One region of the Sphingomonas sp. PEI4 genome, then DNA from elsewhere that is predicted to be linked to it. Evidence: predicted binding sites of a transcription regulator. Region 1 holds the regulator's gene; the other holds the start of a gene.
What was found. The regulator LexA, encoded in region 1, represses DNA repair genes until DNA is damaged. The targets are predictions, from matches to a motif close to GTTCCNCNCTTGTTCT.
Positions count from the first base shown of each region.

Region 2: the regulator LexA is predicted to act here: its motif matches at 2,538-2,553, upstream of AC1MLZ_RS08535 (ribonucleoside-diphosphate reductase subunit alpha).

Region 1 is NZ_CM155258.1:560,884-569,661, forward strand. Features, by position in the region: gene AC1MLZ_RS02430 (PTS sugar transporter subunit IIA) at 1-327, shown strand, start outside; gene AC1MLZ_RS02435 (HPr family phosphocarrier protein) at 324-599, shown strand; gene AC1MLZ_RS02440 (TrmH family RNA methyltransferase) at 726-1,541, shown strand; gene AC1MLZ_RS02445 (L,D-transpeptidase family protein) at 1,700-3,145, shown strand; gene AC1MLZ_RS02450 (hypothetical protein) at 3,157-3,495, shown strand; gene AC1MLZ_RS02455 (SulP family inorganic anion transporter) at 3,518-5,002, opposite strand; sul1 at 5,071-5,126, opposite strand; gene AC1MLZ_RS02460 (molybdopterin molybdotransferase MoeA) at 5,435-6,616, shown strand; gene lexA (transcriptional repressor LexA) at 6,685-7,356, shown strand; gene AC1MLZ_RS02470 (adenosylcobalamin-dependent ribonucleoside-diphosphate reductase) at 8,230-8,778, shown strand, end outside.
Region 2 is NZ_CM155258.1:1,868,530-1,877,307, forward strand. Features, by position in the region: gene AC1MLZ_RS08530 (PAS domain-containing protein) at 1-1,947, shown strand, start outside; gene AC1MLZ_RS08535 (ribonucleoside-diphosphate reductase subunit alpha) at 2,665-4,551, shown strand; gene AC1MLZ_RS08540 (DUF2171 domain-containing protein) at 4,691-4,951, opposite strand; gene AC1MLZ_RS08545 (hypothetical protein) at 5,008-5,211, shown strand; gene AC1MLZ_RS08550 (hypothetical protein) at 5,225-5,515, shown strand; gene AC1MLZ_RS08555 (ribonucleotide-diphosphate reductase subunit beta) at 5,571-6,626, shown strand; gene AC1MLZ_RS08560 (ATP-dependent nuclease) at 6,632-8,299, shown strand; gene AC1MLZ_RS08565 (thermonuclease family protein) at 8,303-8,778, opposite strand, start outside.

The DNA of each region.
Region 1 (8,778 bases):
GAGCGCGTCGCGACGATCGCGATCGGTCCCGACGACGATATGGAGAGCCGGCGCGCCGATATCGCCGCGGCGATTCAGGACGTCGATGCGGGACGCGGCGTGATCGTGCTGACCGACTTGTTCGGCGGCACCCCCTCCAATCTCGCCATCTCGCTGATGGAGCGCGGACGAATCGAAGTGATCGCGGGGATGAACCTGCCGATGCTCATCCGTCTGGGATCGGCGCGAAAGTCCATGACCGTCGTTGCGGCGGTTGCGGCGGCGCGGGAAGCCGGTCGTAAATATATCTCGGTTGCGTCCGAGGTTCTCGGCGAGGCCGCGGCGTGAGCGGGGTCTCACGCACCGTCCAGATAACCAATCGTCGGGGGCTTCACGCCCGCGCCAGCGCAAAGTTCGTGACGCTCGCATCGTCGCACCCGGTCGAGGTCAGCGTGACCAAGGACGGGTCGGACCATGTCACAGGCACGTCGATCATGGGGCTGATGATGCTGGGCGCGGCGATGGGCGATGCGATCACGATCAGCGCGAGCGGCGACGGCGCGGAGCATACGGTCGCGGCGCTCGCTGAACTGGTCGAGGCGAAGTTCGGCGAGGATTGACGTAATTGCTCCCCTCCCGCAGGCGGGAGGGGTTGGGGGTGGGCGCGCGCTCACCATAATCGAATCATTTGCTGAGGCCGGGAGCCCACCCCCGGCCCCTCCCGCATACGGGAGGGGAGGACAAGAATGCCCCGCGAGATTACCGCCTTTTCGAACCCGCTGATCAAGTACGTCCGCGACCTGCGCGACAAGCGACATCGGCGTGCGGCCAAGCAGTTCCTCGCCGAGGGCCTGCGCATCCTCACCGAAGCGCGGGAGACCGGTCGCCTGCCCCGCACGCTGTTCTACGCAGCGGCAAGCGCGAACCATCCGTTGGTCCACGCGCTGTCGATGGACGTCGAGGAAGCCGGCGGCGAGTCCATCCAGACCACGCCGGATATTCTCTCGAAGCTGTCAGGCAAGGACAACCCGCAGGCGGTCGTCGGCGTGTTCGACGAGTTCGACGCGACGCTCGAGGACCTTGATCGCACCACCTCCGGCATCTGGCTGGTCGCAGAACGCCTGCGCGATCCCGGCAATCTCGGCACGATCCTGCGAACGGGCGATGCGGTCGGCGCGGGCGGCCTCATCCTGATCGGTGAGTCGGTCGATCCCTTCTCGGTCGAGGCGGTCCGCGCGAGCATGGGCGCGTTGTTCACGATTCCGGTGGTGAAGACGGAGTGGGAGCCGTTTCAGGCTTGGCTGCGCGCCGGCCCGGGTCAACTCGTCGGCCTGAGCCTGGACACCGACACGGAGTACCGTGCGGCGACCTATACGAGCCCGGCCTTCCTGCTCACCGGCAACGAAGCGCAGGGCATGCCGCCCGAAATGGCCGAGGCGTGCGACGTGCTCGTGAAGATCCCGATGCTCGGTAAGGCGGACAGCCTCAACGCTGCGGTCGCGACCGCGGTAATGGCCTATGAAGTGCTTGCCCGGCAGGAGAAAACCGCGCGCCCAGCGTGAACCGTTAATTTTGCCCGATTGGCGATGCTTAGCGAGTCCGGTTCAGCTAAGGGAGAGCTACGTCGTGCGAAAGCGTCGACGGAGTACGGTTAGACAGGACGAATATGGCCCGCGGTTTCAATGATGGACGAGTGACGAACGGCGCGATCCGGTCGGTGATGGCGATTGCTGCCACGCCGATACTGATGGCGACCCCGCTGTTCGCGCAACAGGTTACGCCACCTCCGGTCGTACCGACGATGCCCTCTGCAATGCCGACCACGACGCTGGCGCCGCCCGTGATCACCGTACCGCCGCTGAGCGACACGCAGGCCGCCTTGCTCGACAGACTGCTCAATGGCGACATCGTCGCGCAGGGCCTGAAGTCCGCCGCCACCGCGTCGACCAGCGCGCCAGGCAAGGACGAACTGGTCCGTGCCGCGCTCGATCACGCGCGCGCCGTGCATGCCGGCCGGCTCAGCGGTGCCGATTTCCAGAAGGATTGGGGCCTGCGCCCGCCCGCCTATGATCCGACCCCGGGGTTCGCCGACGCGGTCCGGCTCGATCGTATCGCAGCGTGGTTCGCGTCGCTGCCGCCCCCTTATGCCGGCTATGACGGCCTGCGTAAGGGCCTCCAGAATTACCGATCGATCGCCGCTGCAGGTGGCTGGACGCCACTCGCGTCCGGCCCGGATTTCACGATCGGTGCGACCGGCCCTCGGGTGATCGCGCTGCGGAAGCGTCTCGCGGTCGAGGACAAGGACGTCTCGACCAGCGGCGACACGTTCGATTCCGCGCTGGTCGACGCGGTGCGTCGCGCGCAACGGCGCTATGGCCTGAACCCCAGCGGCATCGTCTCGACGCAGACACTCGCTGCGCTCAACGTGTCGGCGACCGACCGTGTGCGCCAGATCATGGCGAACATGGAGCGCTGGCGCTGGCTGCCGCAGGATCTGCCGCGCGATCGTATCCAGGTGAACATCGCCGCGGCGGTGCTGACCGTGTTCGACGGAGATACGCCCGTGCAGTCGATGCGCGCAGTTACCGGGCGTCCGGGCGACGAGACGCCGATGCTGTCGTCGACGATCCACAGCATCGTGATCAACCCGCCCTGGAACGTGCCGACTTCGATCGCGACGAAGGAACTGTGGCCGAAGGAAAAGGCCAATCCAGGCTATCTGAGGCGCAACGGCTTCAAGGTGATCGACGGCAAGCGGCTGCAGCAGCAGGCTGGCGACCAGAGCGCGCTTGGCCGGTTCAAGTTCGATTTCCTGAACGACTATTCGGTGTATCTCCACGACACGCCGAGCCGCGCGAAGTTCGCAAGCTTCAGTCGGCTTTCGAGCCATGGCTGCGTACGCCTTGAAAAGCCTGCCGAACTTGCCGATCTGTTGCTCAAGGGCGATCCGGCCTGGACGCCAGAGATGGTCGACGCTGCGGTGGCCAAGGGCGACACGGTCCGCGCACGCCTCGTGAAGCCGGTGTCGGTCTACCTGCTCTACTGGACCGCGTTTGCCAGCGGCAACGGCCAGATGAACTTCCGCGCCGATCCCTATGACTGGGACGGCATCCTCGCCTCCAAGATCGAGGCACGCACCGCGCGCCAGACGATCGCCGCTCGCTGAGAGGATTTTCCATGACGATCTCCATCCGTACCCGAACCGCCATCGCCGGCGGCCTGCTCGCCGCCATGGTGTTGGCCGGTTGCTCGCGCTCCGAGCCAGAGCAGCCGCCAACCGACACAAACATGGTCGAAGACGCTGGTGTGACCGAATCCGAAGCGGCAGCGCCGGCTCCGGTCGAAGCCGCTCCCGTCGAGGCTCCACCGCCTGCCCCGGTTGTCGTCGAACCGCCACGGGAAAAGCCGATCGCGCCGGACGAGCAGATGCTCGACGATGCCGACGCCACCGGCATGACGTCACGCGTGACGCGCGACGAAGCGCCGACCGAGAACGAGGACGCGCCTCAGCAGTGAGGTGAGCGGATCCGGCCGGAGGTCATTCCCCGACCGGATCCGATACGTCGGGCGCGTGACGATCGACGAGCCTCTCGCTCGCGCGGTTGAGCCCGATGACTTCGACGATCCTGCCGTTGCGACGCAGCTTGGCGACCACGTCCTCAAGCGCACCGACTGCCGTCACGTCCCACAGATGCGCACCGGCTAGGTCGATCCGGATGACGCGAGCCGTGTCGCGCAGGTCGAATTTCTCGGTGAACACATCGGCACTCGCGAAGAATATCTGCCCACGGACCCGGTAGATACGCGTGTCGCTTGCGACGTCATGTTCGGTAGCGATGTCCATCACTCGACCGACCTTCCAGGCGAAGAACACCCCGCTCAGCAATACCCCGACGCCGACGCCCAGCGACAGGTCATGCGTCGCGACCGTGACGACGACCGTCGCGACCATCACCACGCTCGACACCTTGGGATAGCGCACCACGTCGCGGATCGAGCTCCAGGAGAAGGTGCTGATCGACACCATGATCATGATCGCGACCAGCGCCGCGACCGGCACCTGCGCAACCCATGGCCTGAGCGGCACCATCACCACCAGCAGGAACACGCCCGCCACCATCGTCGACAGCCGCCCGCGACCGCCATAGCGCACGTTGCCGACGGTCTGGCCGATCATGCCGCAACCGGCGATGCCACCGAACGCGCCCGCGGCGATGTTGGCGAGGCCAAGCCCGGTGCACTCGCGCGCTTTCGAGCTGGTCGTCTCAGTCAGTTCGTCGACCACGCTGGCCGTCATCATCGACTCGAGCAGCCCCACGGATGCCATCGCCAGCGCATAGGGCGCGACGATCCGTAGCGTTTCCCAGGTAAACGGCACGTCGGGGAACCCCAGCGACGGCAACGACGATGGCAACCGCCCGAGATCGCCAACCATCTTTAGCGGCATCGGAAACCACATCGCGATTGCCGTCAGCACGACGATGCAGATCAGCGGCGATGGAACCGCGGTCGATATGCGCGGGACGAGATAGATGATCGCAAGGCCACCCGCGATCATCGCATATGCCTGCCAGCTGATCCCGACCATCTGCGGCACCTGCGCAGAGAAGATCAGGATCGCGAGCGCATTGACGAATCCGGTGCGGACCGAGCGCGAGACGAACCGCATCAGCACGTCGAGCTTGGCGAGCCCGAATGCGATCTGGAGCAGCCCTGCGAGCATCGTCGCGACCAGGAGATACTGAAGTCCGTGCGCGTGAACGAGGGCGGCGGCGACCAGCGCGACCGAGCCTGCCGCGCCCGAGATCATCGCGGGCCGCCCGCCGGCAAACGCAATGACGATGCCGATCACGAACGAGGCGAACAGGCCGACTTCGGGATCGATGCCGGCCACGAACGAGAAGGCGATGACCTCGGGGATAAGCGCGAAGGTGCCGACCATGCCGGCGAGAACGTCGCGGCGCGCGGCGGCTTGGCCGCTGAACCATTCGGTGCGGTAACGAGAGATTGCTGAAGATGTCATGGATGTATCCGCATAGGACGCACGAACCGCCACAATTGCGCGAGCGGTTCACTTTGAAGACGTCGTTGCGTTGTCCGGCGGATCGGCGGCCGGAATAGCCACCCGGAATTGCACCGGGTCCAGGGCGAATGCTCGGCTTGATACCGAGTAGCATATCGCAGCGCAACCTGTTGCCCGTTACCCCAGCCCGGCATCCTCGCGAAAGTCAGGATGAAGAGGTTGCGTCTGCGGGGCCAACAACATTTGTCCTACACCCCCAGCCCATGGCAAAGCGCCAGGCATGCCCCAAACTAACGCGCTCCTGCCGGACCTTCTGCCGGACGAGACCGTTCCAAACCTCGATCGCCAGAACCGCCCCCACCGAAATGTCTCCCAGCGTGTGAACTTCCTGCACTTCCGGCAGGAACATCGCGCAATATCAGAGCTAAAAGCATGACCCTAGTCCCCGTCGCCGAAGCCCAGACCCGCCTCTTCACAATGGCCCCCCGCGTCGGTAGCGAGACCGTCGGCTTGCGCGACGCCGCAGGCCGGTGGGCCGCGCAGGATATCCTCGCGCGCCGCACCCAACCCGCCGCCGACCTCTCGGCAATGGACGGCTACGCGATCCGTTACGCCGACCTCCCCGGCCCTTGGAAAGTCATCGGCGAAAGCGCCGCCGGTCGCCCCTTCGCCGGCCAGGTCGCCGCTGGAGAAGCCACCCGCATCTTCACCGGCGCGGCGATGCCCGAAGGCTCCGACACGGTGATGGTCCAGGAAGAAGCCGAACGGGACGGCGAAGCCCTGATCCTCGCCGGCGAAGGCCCGACGACGTTCGGCCGCAACACGCGCCGCAAGGGACTCGACTTCTCCACCGGAACTCGCCTGATCGCCGCCGGCGACCGCCTCAGCCCCGCGCGCATCGCAGTCGCAGCGACCGGCGGGCACGGCAGCCTCGCCGTCAACCGCCGCGTGCGCGTTGCAGTTGCCGCGACCGGCGACGAACTCGTCCCCCCCGGCTCGATCACCGACGGCATCGCGCTCCCTGAATCGAACGGCATCATGCTCGCCGCGATGCTGGCCGACATGCCCGTCGACGTCATCGACCTCGGCATCCTCCCCGACAACCTCGACGTCCTGCGCAACGCCTTCGCCAGCGTCCAGGCCGACCTGCTCGTCACCACCGGCGGTGCATCGGTCGGCGATCACGACCTCGTCCGCCCGGCGATCGAAGCGGCCGGCGGTACCATCGATTTCTGGCGCATCGCGCTTCGCCCCGGCAAGCCGATGATGGCCGGCCGGATCGGCGGAATGATGGTGCTAGGCCTGCCCGGCAACCCGGTCTCGGCGTTCGTCACCGCTATCTTGTTCGTCAAGCCCGTCGTCGCGCACATGGCCGGCGCACGCGATCCGCTACCGCAGACGACGCACGCGCTGCTCGGCGAAGACCTGCCTGCGAACAACGCCCGCACCGATTATCTCCGCGCCGAACTCAAAGACGGCAAGGCCTATGCGTCCACGATACAGGACAGCTCGATGCTGCTGACCTTGGCCCGGTCGACCTGTCTGATCGTTCGCCCCGGCAGCGCTCCGATCGCATTGGCCGGCGAATCGGCGGAAATCCTCGTTATCGCGTGATACGGACGCTTGACGGCGTTAATTATGTTCCATAGAAGTTCCTCGTCTGTTCCGGACGGAGAACCGCCATGCTCACGCGCAAGCAGCACGAACTCGTCTGCTTCATCAACGATCGCCTCAACGAAACCGGCGTCTCGCCGTCGTTCGAGGAGATGAAGGACGCGCTCGACCTCAAATCGAAGTCGGGCGTCCATCGCCTGATCAGCGCGCTTGAGGAGCGCAACTTCATCCGCCGCTTGCCGAACCGCGCCCGCGCGCTCGAAGTGTTGCGGATGCCTGAGCGTGCGGAAAAGAAGGCGCAGGCGAAGGCATCGAATGTAAAACCCGCGTCCGCCGCCGTACCGCACCCGGCGAACGACGTCGTGGAGATACCTCTCCACGGCCGCATCGCTGCCGGCGTCCCGATCGAGGCCTTCGAAGGCAGCACGATGCTCGCCGTCCCCGCCGCGCTCCTCGGCACGGGCGAGCATTACGCGCTCGAAGTCTCCGGTGACTCGATGGTCGAGGCCGGCATCCTCGACGGCGACTACGCCCTGATCCGCCGTACCGAGACCGCTCGTGATGGCGAGATCGTCGTCGCTTTGATCGAGGACAGCGAAGCCACGCTCAAATACTTCCGCCGCGAAGGCGCCATGGTACGCCTCGACCCTGCCAATCGCGCCTATGACCCCCAACGCTATGCCCCCGCCCAAGTCCGCGTGCAGGGCAAGCTCTCCGGCATTCTCCGCCGCTACGACTGAGTAGCGGGTATCGAGACGCGTTTGACATCAAGGCGGTGCGGCGGATGAAAAGCCGATGTGGATGCCAAAGCGACCGGTAGTGACGGCCGTTCGCGTAGGCCCCGACAAAGGCCGGAGCGTTGCTCCAGTCGTCATAACCGGTAGTGCGGGATGTTATCAGTGCGTAGCATCGACACTCGACTAAGATGCTCGTCCTCTGGATCGGAGCAACGCCGTCTAACGATCGGTTTGCAGTCGCGCTCATTCCGTAACGAACCTCGGCGATTTTGCGTCTGCAAAAGCGGGTTGTACAAGGTGGCGCGCCTAAAGCAGACAATTCGCCGGTTGATGGAGCTACGCGTTTCCCGGTTGTCGCCCATGCCGAGGATTGTGTTGACGATGGCGCTGTCAGAGTCACGGACGGCAAGTCTAGCGAACAGCACCAAGGCCGCCGCTTAAGGCGGGTGATACCTTGTGCTTGAAGAAGCATGCAGAGCGGTTCGCCAATGGCGTTGGCAAAAGAAGGGATGTGCGATTGATGCCTCACCGTGCCGAGGCATCCTTCAATCCAGTTTCATCACCCGGTTCGCCAGACACAGGCTCGACAAGTTCGCCTGCTCGGGGCCTGTCGGTCATGCCCACGCGAGAGCGAACCAAAGGGGGGCTTTGGGTACGCCAGGAAAAATAGCATCGAACCTTTCATCGCGATCGGAGCATCGCGATGCGCACCACGCGCCTGCCCGAGCAATCATCAACCTATGGCATGAATGTACCGCTTCACACACTGCATGTTGCGCTTTCCGGATTTCAAACCCATAGATTGGAAGAGGCCATTTCCGTCCCGAGATTGGGTATGTCGAACGCTGGCCCGTACAATGACTTAAGGTTCGCCCGATGACTTCCGATACCGCAATGGGCCCGCTCGACCAGCCCGTCACCGTCCATATCTGGCGCGAGAAATACCGCCACGGTAGCGAGGCAACGCCGTCCGATACGTTCGCGCGAGTCGTCGGCGGCGTCTATGCGAACGACGATGCGGCGCAGGCCGCCAAGGCGCTTGGCGCGCTCGAAGCCCGCGACTGGGTACCGGGCGGACGCATCTTCGCAGGCGCAGGCACGACCAAACGCGTGACATGGATCAACTGCTTCGTCTCGCCGACGATCCAGGATTCGATGGACAGCGAACCCGGCCTACCCGGTGTCGGGATCATGCCGGCACTGAACGTCGCAGCGTTCACGCAGCAGCAGGGCGGCGGCATCGGCATGGATTTCGGTACGTTGCGCCCGGACGGCGCGGTCGTCGGCCGGACCGGATCGATCTCGTCGGGCGTGATCCCGTTCATGGCGATGTGGGACGGGATGTGCGTCACGATCCGGTCGAGCGGCTCTCGGCGCGGCGCGATGATGGGCGTGCTGCCGGTCTGGCACCCCGACGTGTTGGCG
Region 2 (8,778 bases), 1.3 Mb from region 1:
GCGATGTGCATCGCCTGGGGTCCGGAACTCGGCTTCCTGTACAACGATCATTACGCGCGGATCCTGCACGACAAGCATCCCGCGGCACTCGGCGACCGGCTGCCCGACATCTGGGCCGAACTCTGGCCCGACGTCAGTCCGCTCGTGGACAAGGCACTGGCCGGCGAAGCCTCGTTCTTCGAGAATCTTCCGCTCGTCACCAACCGCAAGGGCTATGACGAGCATACCTGGTTCACCTTCTCCTACTCGCCGGTCCGCGACGAGAGCGGCGCGATCGCGGGCATGTTCTGCTCGACCTATGAAAGCACCGGGCAGGTCCAGACCGGACGTGCGCTGCGCGACGAACGCGAACGGATGGGCCAGATGTTTGCGCAGGCGCCGACCTTCATGGCGATGCTGCGGGGACCCGAGCACCGGTTCGAGCTGGCCAACCCTGGTTACAACAAGCTCGTCGGCCACCGGGAGGTACTCGGCCGCACCGTCGCCGAGGCGTTGCCCGACGCGGTCGAACAGGGGTTTCTCGACCTGCTCGACGGCGTGTTCGAGAGCGGCGAGGCGTTCACCGCGAGCGGGATGCTCTTCGCGGTCCAGGCGGAACCCGGCGGCGCGGTCGACGATCGCTACGTCGATTTCGTCTACCAGCCCATTCGCGACGCGACCGGTGCCGTCGTCGGCATCTTCGTCGAGGGTGCAGACGTCACCGATCGCAAGCGGCTCGAACACGACCTGCAATTGCTCAACGCCGACCTCGAACGGCGCGTCCGCGATCGCACGGAAGAACTGATCGAAGCGCAGGAGGCGTTGCGACAGGCGCAGAAGATGGAGGCGGTCGGCCAACTCACCGGCGGCATCGCACATGACTTCAACAACCTGTTGCAGGGCATCACCGGCAGCCTGGAGATCGTCCAGCGGCGCGTGGCGCAGGGCCGTGTCGGCGAACTCGACCGCTTCATTTCGGGCGCTACCGCTGCCGCCAATCGCGCTGCGGCACTCACCCACCGGCTGCTCGCCTTCTCGCGCCGCCAGCCGCTCGACCCGCGCCCGGTGAAGGTCAATCCGCTGGTCGCATCGCTGGAGGACCTGCTTCGGCGCACGACCGGCGAGCAGATCGAACTGGAGATGGTGCTCGCGGCGGGGCTCTGGACGACGCTGTGCGATCCCAACCAGCTCGAGAATTCGCTGCTCAACCTCGCCATCAACGCACGCGACGCGATGCCGCACGGTGGCACGCTGACGATCGAGACCTGCAACGCACAACTCGACGACCATTTCGCCGCGAGCCGGCGCGATGTCCGGCCCGGCCATTACGTCTGCATCTGCATATCCGATACCGGCACGGGCATGTCCGCCGATACGATCGCCAAGGCGTTCGAGCCGTTCTTCACGACCAAGCCGCTGGGTCAGGGCACCGGGCTCGGCCTGTCGATGGTCTATGGCTTCGCGCGCCAGTCCGAAGGCTATGCGAGGATCTACAGCGAGGTCGGCAAGGGCACGACGATCAAGCTGTATCTGCCGCGCCACTACGGCATGGCGGAACAGGACGACGCGCTGCCCGGCCTGACCCAGGAGCACGTCACCGACGCGGGCGAGATCGTGCTGGTGGTCGAGGACGACGTGGTGGTCCGGTCACTGATCGTCGAGGTGCTGGGCGAACTCGGCTATCAGGCGGTCGAGGCGCATGACGGCCCGGCGGGGCTGGAACGGCTGCGCACGATGGAGCGAGTCGACCTGCTCGTCACCGACATCGGCCTGCCGGGCTTGAACGGACGGCAAGTCGCGGACGCGGGGCGCGCGTTGCGTCCCGACCTGCGCGTGCTGTTCATGACGGGATATGCGGAGAATGCCGCGCTGGCGTCGGGATTCCTGGAACCGGGGATGTCGATGATCACCAAGCCGTTCGCGATGGACGCGCTGGCGACGCAGATCCGGGCGATGATCGAGGGCTGAGACACGCGCCGATTCCCACCACCCCGGCGAAGGCCGGGGCCCAGTTGGAAAGGTCGCAGTAACAACACGCCGCGCTCGGTTAGCAACGTCCCCCAACTGGGCCCCGGCCTCCGCCGGGGTGGTGCTCGGATAGGTAAGTAGGAGATGGAGCCGCCCCATCCTGTTCCCCCGCGAAGGCGGGGGTCCAGGAATCAAGCAGGACAACGATCATGGTTCCTGGGCCCCCGCCTTCGCGGGGGAACTAGAAGGGACGGAGGCTCAACGGAAAGTCGAGCCCCGCGCGCCCATACCGTCTCCTCCACAAAGCAACATTTGCCATCTTCCGCCCCGAAATAATTTTTCGTTCCCGCTTCGCCCCCTTGCGCTTCGTGAACCCCGCAGAAGTCCACGCGTCGCGAATCCCCGCTCGTCCAACCCCGCGACGAACGCGACGAACCGAGCCCCGATCCACCTCCACACCCCCTTGCGTCTCTTCGCGCTTTGGCACAATCTCTTGGGGTTGCGTTCGGGGGCGGACCCAATCGCTGGTAGAACAACCCTCGCATGGCTCTGTGCGAACCGATCATATGCGCGCCTTCCACCGCCGCGATGGTCACTTTTTGTTCTCCCGTTAGGGGCCGTCCAATGGTAGCATGGTGACATGACGCCGATTCGAACGAATACGGAACAACAGGAGCGGTTTCGATGGATTTCAGAGACAGCAGCCGGGATAGCGACATGACGACAGACACGATCGACCAGACCATCGAGACCCCGGCCGCCGAGGCCCCCAAGGCCCCGCGCCAGGCGCAGGACAGCCATTCCGTGCGCGCGCAGATCTACCCGGTCGAGGTCGATCACAGCCGCGACGCGCTCCTGACCGAATTCGGCAAGGACACGCTCAAGGATCGCTACCTGCTCCCGGGCGAGAGCTATCAGGACCTGTTCGTCCGCGTCGCCTCCGCCTATGCCGACGACGCCGGCCACGCGCAGCGCCTGTACGATGCGATCTCGAAGCTCTGGTTCATGCCCGCCACGCCCGTTCTGTCGAACGGCGGCACCGGTCGTGGCCTGCCGATCTCGTGCTACCTCAACTCGGTCCCCGACAGCCTCGGCGGCATCGTCGACACCTGGAACGAGAATGTCTGGCTCGCCTCGCGCGGCGGCGGCATCGGCACCTATTGGGGCAACGTCCGCGGCATCGGCGAGCCGGTCGGCCTCAACGGCAAGACCAGCGGCATCATCCCGTTCGTCCGCGTCATGGATTCGCTGACGCTCGCGATCTCGCAGGGCTCGCTGCGCCGCGGGTCGGCGGCGGTGTATCTCGACGTCTCGCACCCCGAGATCGAGGAATTCCTCGAAATCCGCAAACCCTCGGGCGATTTTAACCGCAAGGCGCTGAACCTCCACCACGGCGTGCTGATCACCGACGCGTTCATGGAGGCCGTGCGCAACGGCGAGGAATGGCATCTTCGCTCGCCGAAGGACCAGGCGATCCGCGCCACCGTCGACGCGCGCTCGCTGTTCCAGAAGCTCGTCGAGACCCGCCTCCAGACTGGCGAGCCGTACATCGTCTTCGCCGATCACGTGAACAAGGCGATGCCGAAGCATCACCGCGAACTCGGCCTCAAGGTCTCGACCTCGAACCTCTGCTCGGAGATCACGCTGCCGACCGGCAAGGATCACCTCGGCAACGAGCGTACTGCGGTGTGCTGCCTGTCGTCGCTGAACCTCGAAACCTGGGATCAGTGGAAGGACGAGAAGGGCCTGATCGAGGACGTCATGCGCTTCCTCGACAACGTGCTGCAGGATTACATCGACCGCCACGAACCCGGCATGGAGCGCGCTGCCTATTCCGCGGGCCGTGAGCGCTCGGTGGGCCTCGGCGTGATGGGCTTCCACTCGTTCCTCCAGGCACGCGGCCTGGCGTTCGAGGGCGCGATGGCGAAGTCGTGGAACCTGCGCATGTTCAAGCACATCAGTGCCCAGGCCAACGAAGCCTCGATGCAGCTCGCGATCGAGCGTGGCCCCTGCCCCGACGCCGCCGACGTCGGCGCGATGGAGCGATTCAGCTGCAAGATGGCGATCGCACCGACCGCGTCGATCAGCATCATCTGCGGCGGCACCAGCGCCTGCATCGAGCCGATCCCGGCGAACATCTACACGCACAAGACGCTGTCGGGCAGCTTCTCGGTCAAGAACCCGTATCTCGAAAAGATGCTGAGCGAGAAGTCGAAGAACTCCGACGCGGTGTGGAACTCGATCCTCGAACAGGGCGGCAGCGTCCAGCATCTCGACTTCCTCTCGGTCGAGGAAAAGGACTGCTACAAGACCAGCTTCGAGATCGACCAGCGCTGGCTGCTCGAACTCGCCGCCGATCGCACGCCCTACATCGACCAGGCGCAGTCGCTGAACCTGTTCATCCCCGCCGACGTCGAGAAGTGGGACCTGCTGATGCTCCACTTCCGTGCGTGGGAGCTGGGGATCAAGTCGCTCTATTACCTACGCTCGAAGTCGGTGCAGCGCGCGGGCTTCGCCGGCGGGGTCGAGGCGGACAACACCATCGACCTGCGCCAGATCGACGTCGAGTCGAAGGATTACGATGAGTGCCTTGCCTGCCAGTAAGGCGCCTCGATCGCCCGGCGTGACCCCGGCCCGTGAATCACGGATCGGAGATCACCCGACGCGAAAAACCCCGGCCCGCGCGAAGCGGACCGGGGTTCGAGCAGGCGTGGCGGCGCGTTCGATACGCACCGCAGAGGGTTTATTCCTCTTCTTCGAACGTCACCGCCACGTCGGCGTTGGCGGAAAGCCGGACCTTGCCGTCCTCGATATCCGCAACCAACCCGAGCGAGATGAAGTGATGATGCCCTTCATGGCTGCCCGTGCCCTCGACGACCTGCGGGCCCGAGTCCTTCTTGGTCAGCTTGATGCGGTTGCCTTCGACCTTGTCGACGGTGCCGACATGGACGCCGTCAGCGCCGATGACTTCGGCATGTTCCTGGATCTTGGTTGCATCGACCATGGTCGTTCTCCTGTATTGAGTTCCGGGCTTGAACGCACGCCGTGCGAGTTGGTCGCATGACGTACGGCAGCGCTATCATGTTTGCCGTCGCAGGCGTGCTCGGTCTTGTCGGAATCGCACTTCTTCTGCGCCTCCGCTCGCCCGCCATCACCGAACCGCAGACCTATGCGTTCCGGATGATCGGGATCATGCTGGTCTCGGGCGCGATCGTCCTGGCAATGTCCGCCGCCGCGATGTGGCAATGGAGCACCGAGACATGACGCTGACCATGCCATGAGCCTGAACACACTGGTCCTGATCCTGGCGGTGTTCGCCATCTGCGTGGCGAACGTCATGCTCGGCCGCCACTGGAGCCGCCTCGATCACAATCCCTGGTCGAGATCGTCGTCGGATCGCATGCTCGATATCGATCCCGACGTCGACAGCGAGCCCGTCCCCGGCTGGAACCCCGGCACGATGGACGTGGCCAAGATCCGCCAGCGCGGCCGCCAGTTGATGATCGCCGCACCGATCGCCTCGATCGTCTTCGTGGTCGTCGTCATGATCAGTTCCAGCCGCTTCTAGTTTCCCGTTTTCCCAGTTTCACCCAGTTTTCCCTAATTCCTTCCGGAGCTTCCCGATGTCCCTCCTTCACGCCTCCAAGCAGTATAAGCCCTTCGAATACCCCTGGGCGTTCGAGTTCTGGAAGCGCCAGCAGCAGCTCCACTGGCTCCCCGAGGAAGTGCCCTTGGGCGAGGATTGCCGCGATTGGGCGCAGAAGCTCAGCGATCACGAGCGCAACCTGCTGACCCAGATCTTCCGCTTCTTCACGCAGGCCGACGTCGAGGTGCAGGATTGCTACCACGAGAAATACGGCCGCGTGTTCAAGCCGACCGAGATCAAGATGATGCTGACCTCGTTCAGCAACATGGAAACGGTCCACATCGCCGCCTACAGCCATCTGCTCGACACCATCGGCATGCCCGAGAGCGAATATGGCGCCTTCCTCGACTATGCCGAGATGAAGGAAAAGCATGATTACATGCAGACCTTCGGCGTCGACAACGACGAGGATATCGCCCGCACGCTCGCCATGTTCGGCGGCTTCACCGAGGGCGTCCAGCTGTTCGCGTCGTTCGCGATGCTGATGAACTTCCCGCGCTTCAACAAGATGAAGGGCATGGGCCAGATCGTCACCTGGTCGATCCGCGACGAGAGCCTCCACTGCGAGGGCATCATCAAGATGTTCCACACCTTCTGTCAGGAGCGCCAGTGCCTGACCAAGGCGGTCAAGGACGACATCGCCGACGTCTGCCAGACGACGATCCGCCTCGAGGACAATTTCATCGACCTCGCGTTCGAGATGGGTCCGGTCAACGGCATGACGCCCAAGGAGATCAAGAAGTACATCCGCTTCATCGCCGACTGGCGCATGACTCAGCTCGGCCTGAAGCCGATCTACATGATCGACGAGCACCCGCTGCCCTGGCTCGCCCCGATGCTCAACGGCGTCGAGCACGCCAACTTCTTCGAACAGCGCGCAACGGAATATTCGAAGGCCGCAACCAAGGGCCAGTGGAACGACGTCTGGGACTCGTTCGACAAGCGCCAGACCGCGAAGAAGGGTCCGATCGCGAATGTGGACCTGAGCGAGGTTCGGGATATGTTTTCGCTCGATGGCGTGGCGGCTGAGTAATAATAATGTCGTCATTAAAAGCCTCAGGCCGCTACTCCCCTTATATCAAGAACGTTAAACTTCTTGATGGCGAAGTAATACCTCTAATACCGTCCATTACCTTTGTTGTTGGTCCAAATAACGGGGGAAAGTCGACGTTTCTTGGGGAGCTTATGCTTGACTACAAAGCAAGCAGTGAAGCGAACACAAAGTGGATTTTCGAATCATCCTGGGAATTAGGAGAAAAAGAGGATTTTGATAAGTTTATATCAATCCACTTTAAAGAACATAGCAGCAGCTTTGTAACAAGCCTTAAAACTGGCAACAATGTTCTAAAGGTTTTTACAACAGGTTTTTACCAATCCAACCGGTTAGGTTATTCGGATTATCTGATTAAGATATTAGATGCTCGTGACCGAATAGGCCTCTCGGATAGAGTATCAGCGCCAGACGTAATAGATCGACAAGTTTCTCATCCGTACCATACTTTCTTCTTTGAACCGGACAAAGAACTAGCTTTCTCCGACAAAGTCGAAGAACCCTTCGGAAAGGGACTACGAATTAATCGGACGGGCGCGAATACAATAGCCCATCTCGGCGAACTAACCGACTCGGAGCGATTATCCAGCGATTACGAGGAGCATATATTAAAGAATATGTCTCCAATCGATTTGCTAGGCGACGGGATAAGGTCATACGTTGGGATTTTATTAAATTTTTACGCGGATGCTCGACCTGTCACATTAATCGATGAACCGGAAGCTTTTCTTCACCCTCCTCAAGCCCATCGGCTTGGCAGAGAGCTTGCTACACTTGCGAACGACGAAGGTAGGCAAGCGGTAATTGCAACTCATAGCGCAGATATCATTCGAGGAGCAATTTCGACTGGCGCAGATGTGCAACTGCTATACCTTGATCATCACCGAAGTGAACGACCGTGGCATGTTGTAAACATGGAGCAAGTAAGAAGTTTTAGCACAGAGCCATTTCTCGTACACACAAATGCACTTGACGCCCTTTTTTATGGACAGGCTGTTGTCTGTGAAGCCGAAGCTGATATTATGTTTTTTAAGTGGGCTTTGGAAAGAGCGGGTGAGTCAAGTAAAATCGAAGAGACATTCTGGATACCCAGTTATGGGAAATCAGCAGTACCTTCCATCATAGATAGCTTGAGCCAACTTGGTGTAGAAGCGAAATGTATATTTGACATCGATGTCTTGCTTAATATCAATATTATTGAATCGATTTCAAAGTCGCTAAACATCGAAATATCTCCATACCTCGCAGCTCTTAAAAGACTTCCTTTTGAGATAAAGGTTCCACCCGCCGCGCAAGCCCTCAAAGAAATAGAGGACACTCTTCGCCATACGTCGGATAATGATACTGACGATATTAGGATGAGAGCGATAAGATCGATAAAAAAATCTGCGGAAGGATTAAGTAGATCGTGGTCATTGAAGGCTGCCGGTTTACGCTTGCTACCTAAAGGTGAATCCCAGAAGGTTATTCGCGATTTTATAAACCACATGAATGATCACGGCGTTATGATTTTACAGGAAGGCGAACTAGAGAACTATGTTCCCGACGTCGGGGGCCACGGTAAAGGTTGGGTACGGCAAGCCATAGAAGAGAACAATTTTAACACAGGATTGGAATCATCTCTGCTGGAGCAACTTAAGAAACTTATTGATTAAGTTTTATCTGCACCAGGGCGAGCGCTTGCCCCCACCGTACCGCCGCGCGAGTCCGTGGCGGACCAGGACCGCGCCCAGCGACTCCCCGCCCCTCTCGACGATCCGCAGCTTCCGGCCGTAGCGGTCGACGTCGCGCTTGATCGGGGTCAGCGTAAAGGGGCCGGCGTTGAGCAGCGCCTGCATCTTCAGCGTTGCCGCCTGCCCCAGCCGTGCTTCGCGGGCGCAGCGGGGCGGGTGGGTTTCGGGGGTGTCGATGTCGGCGATGCGGATCTTGGTGCCGGCCATCCAGAAGGTGTCGCCGTCGACCATGCAGTCGATCCGCTTGGCGTGGCCGCAGATCGTGAAGCGCGCGGATACGGGCTTGCCGCCCGATAGCGCGGATGCGGCGGCAGCGGCGGTCGACGCCGCGCTGGCGACACCCACTGCGGTGGCCAAGGCCCCTGTGGCGGCGGCGGCGCCGGTGGTGGCGGCGGCGGTGG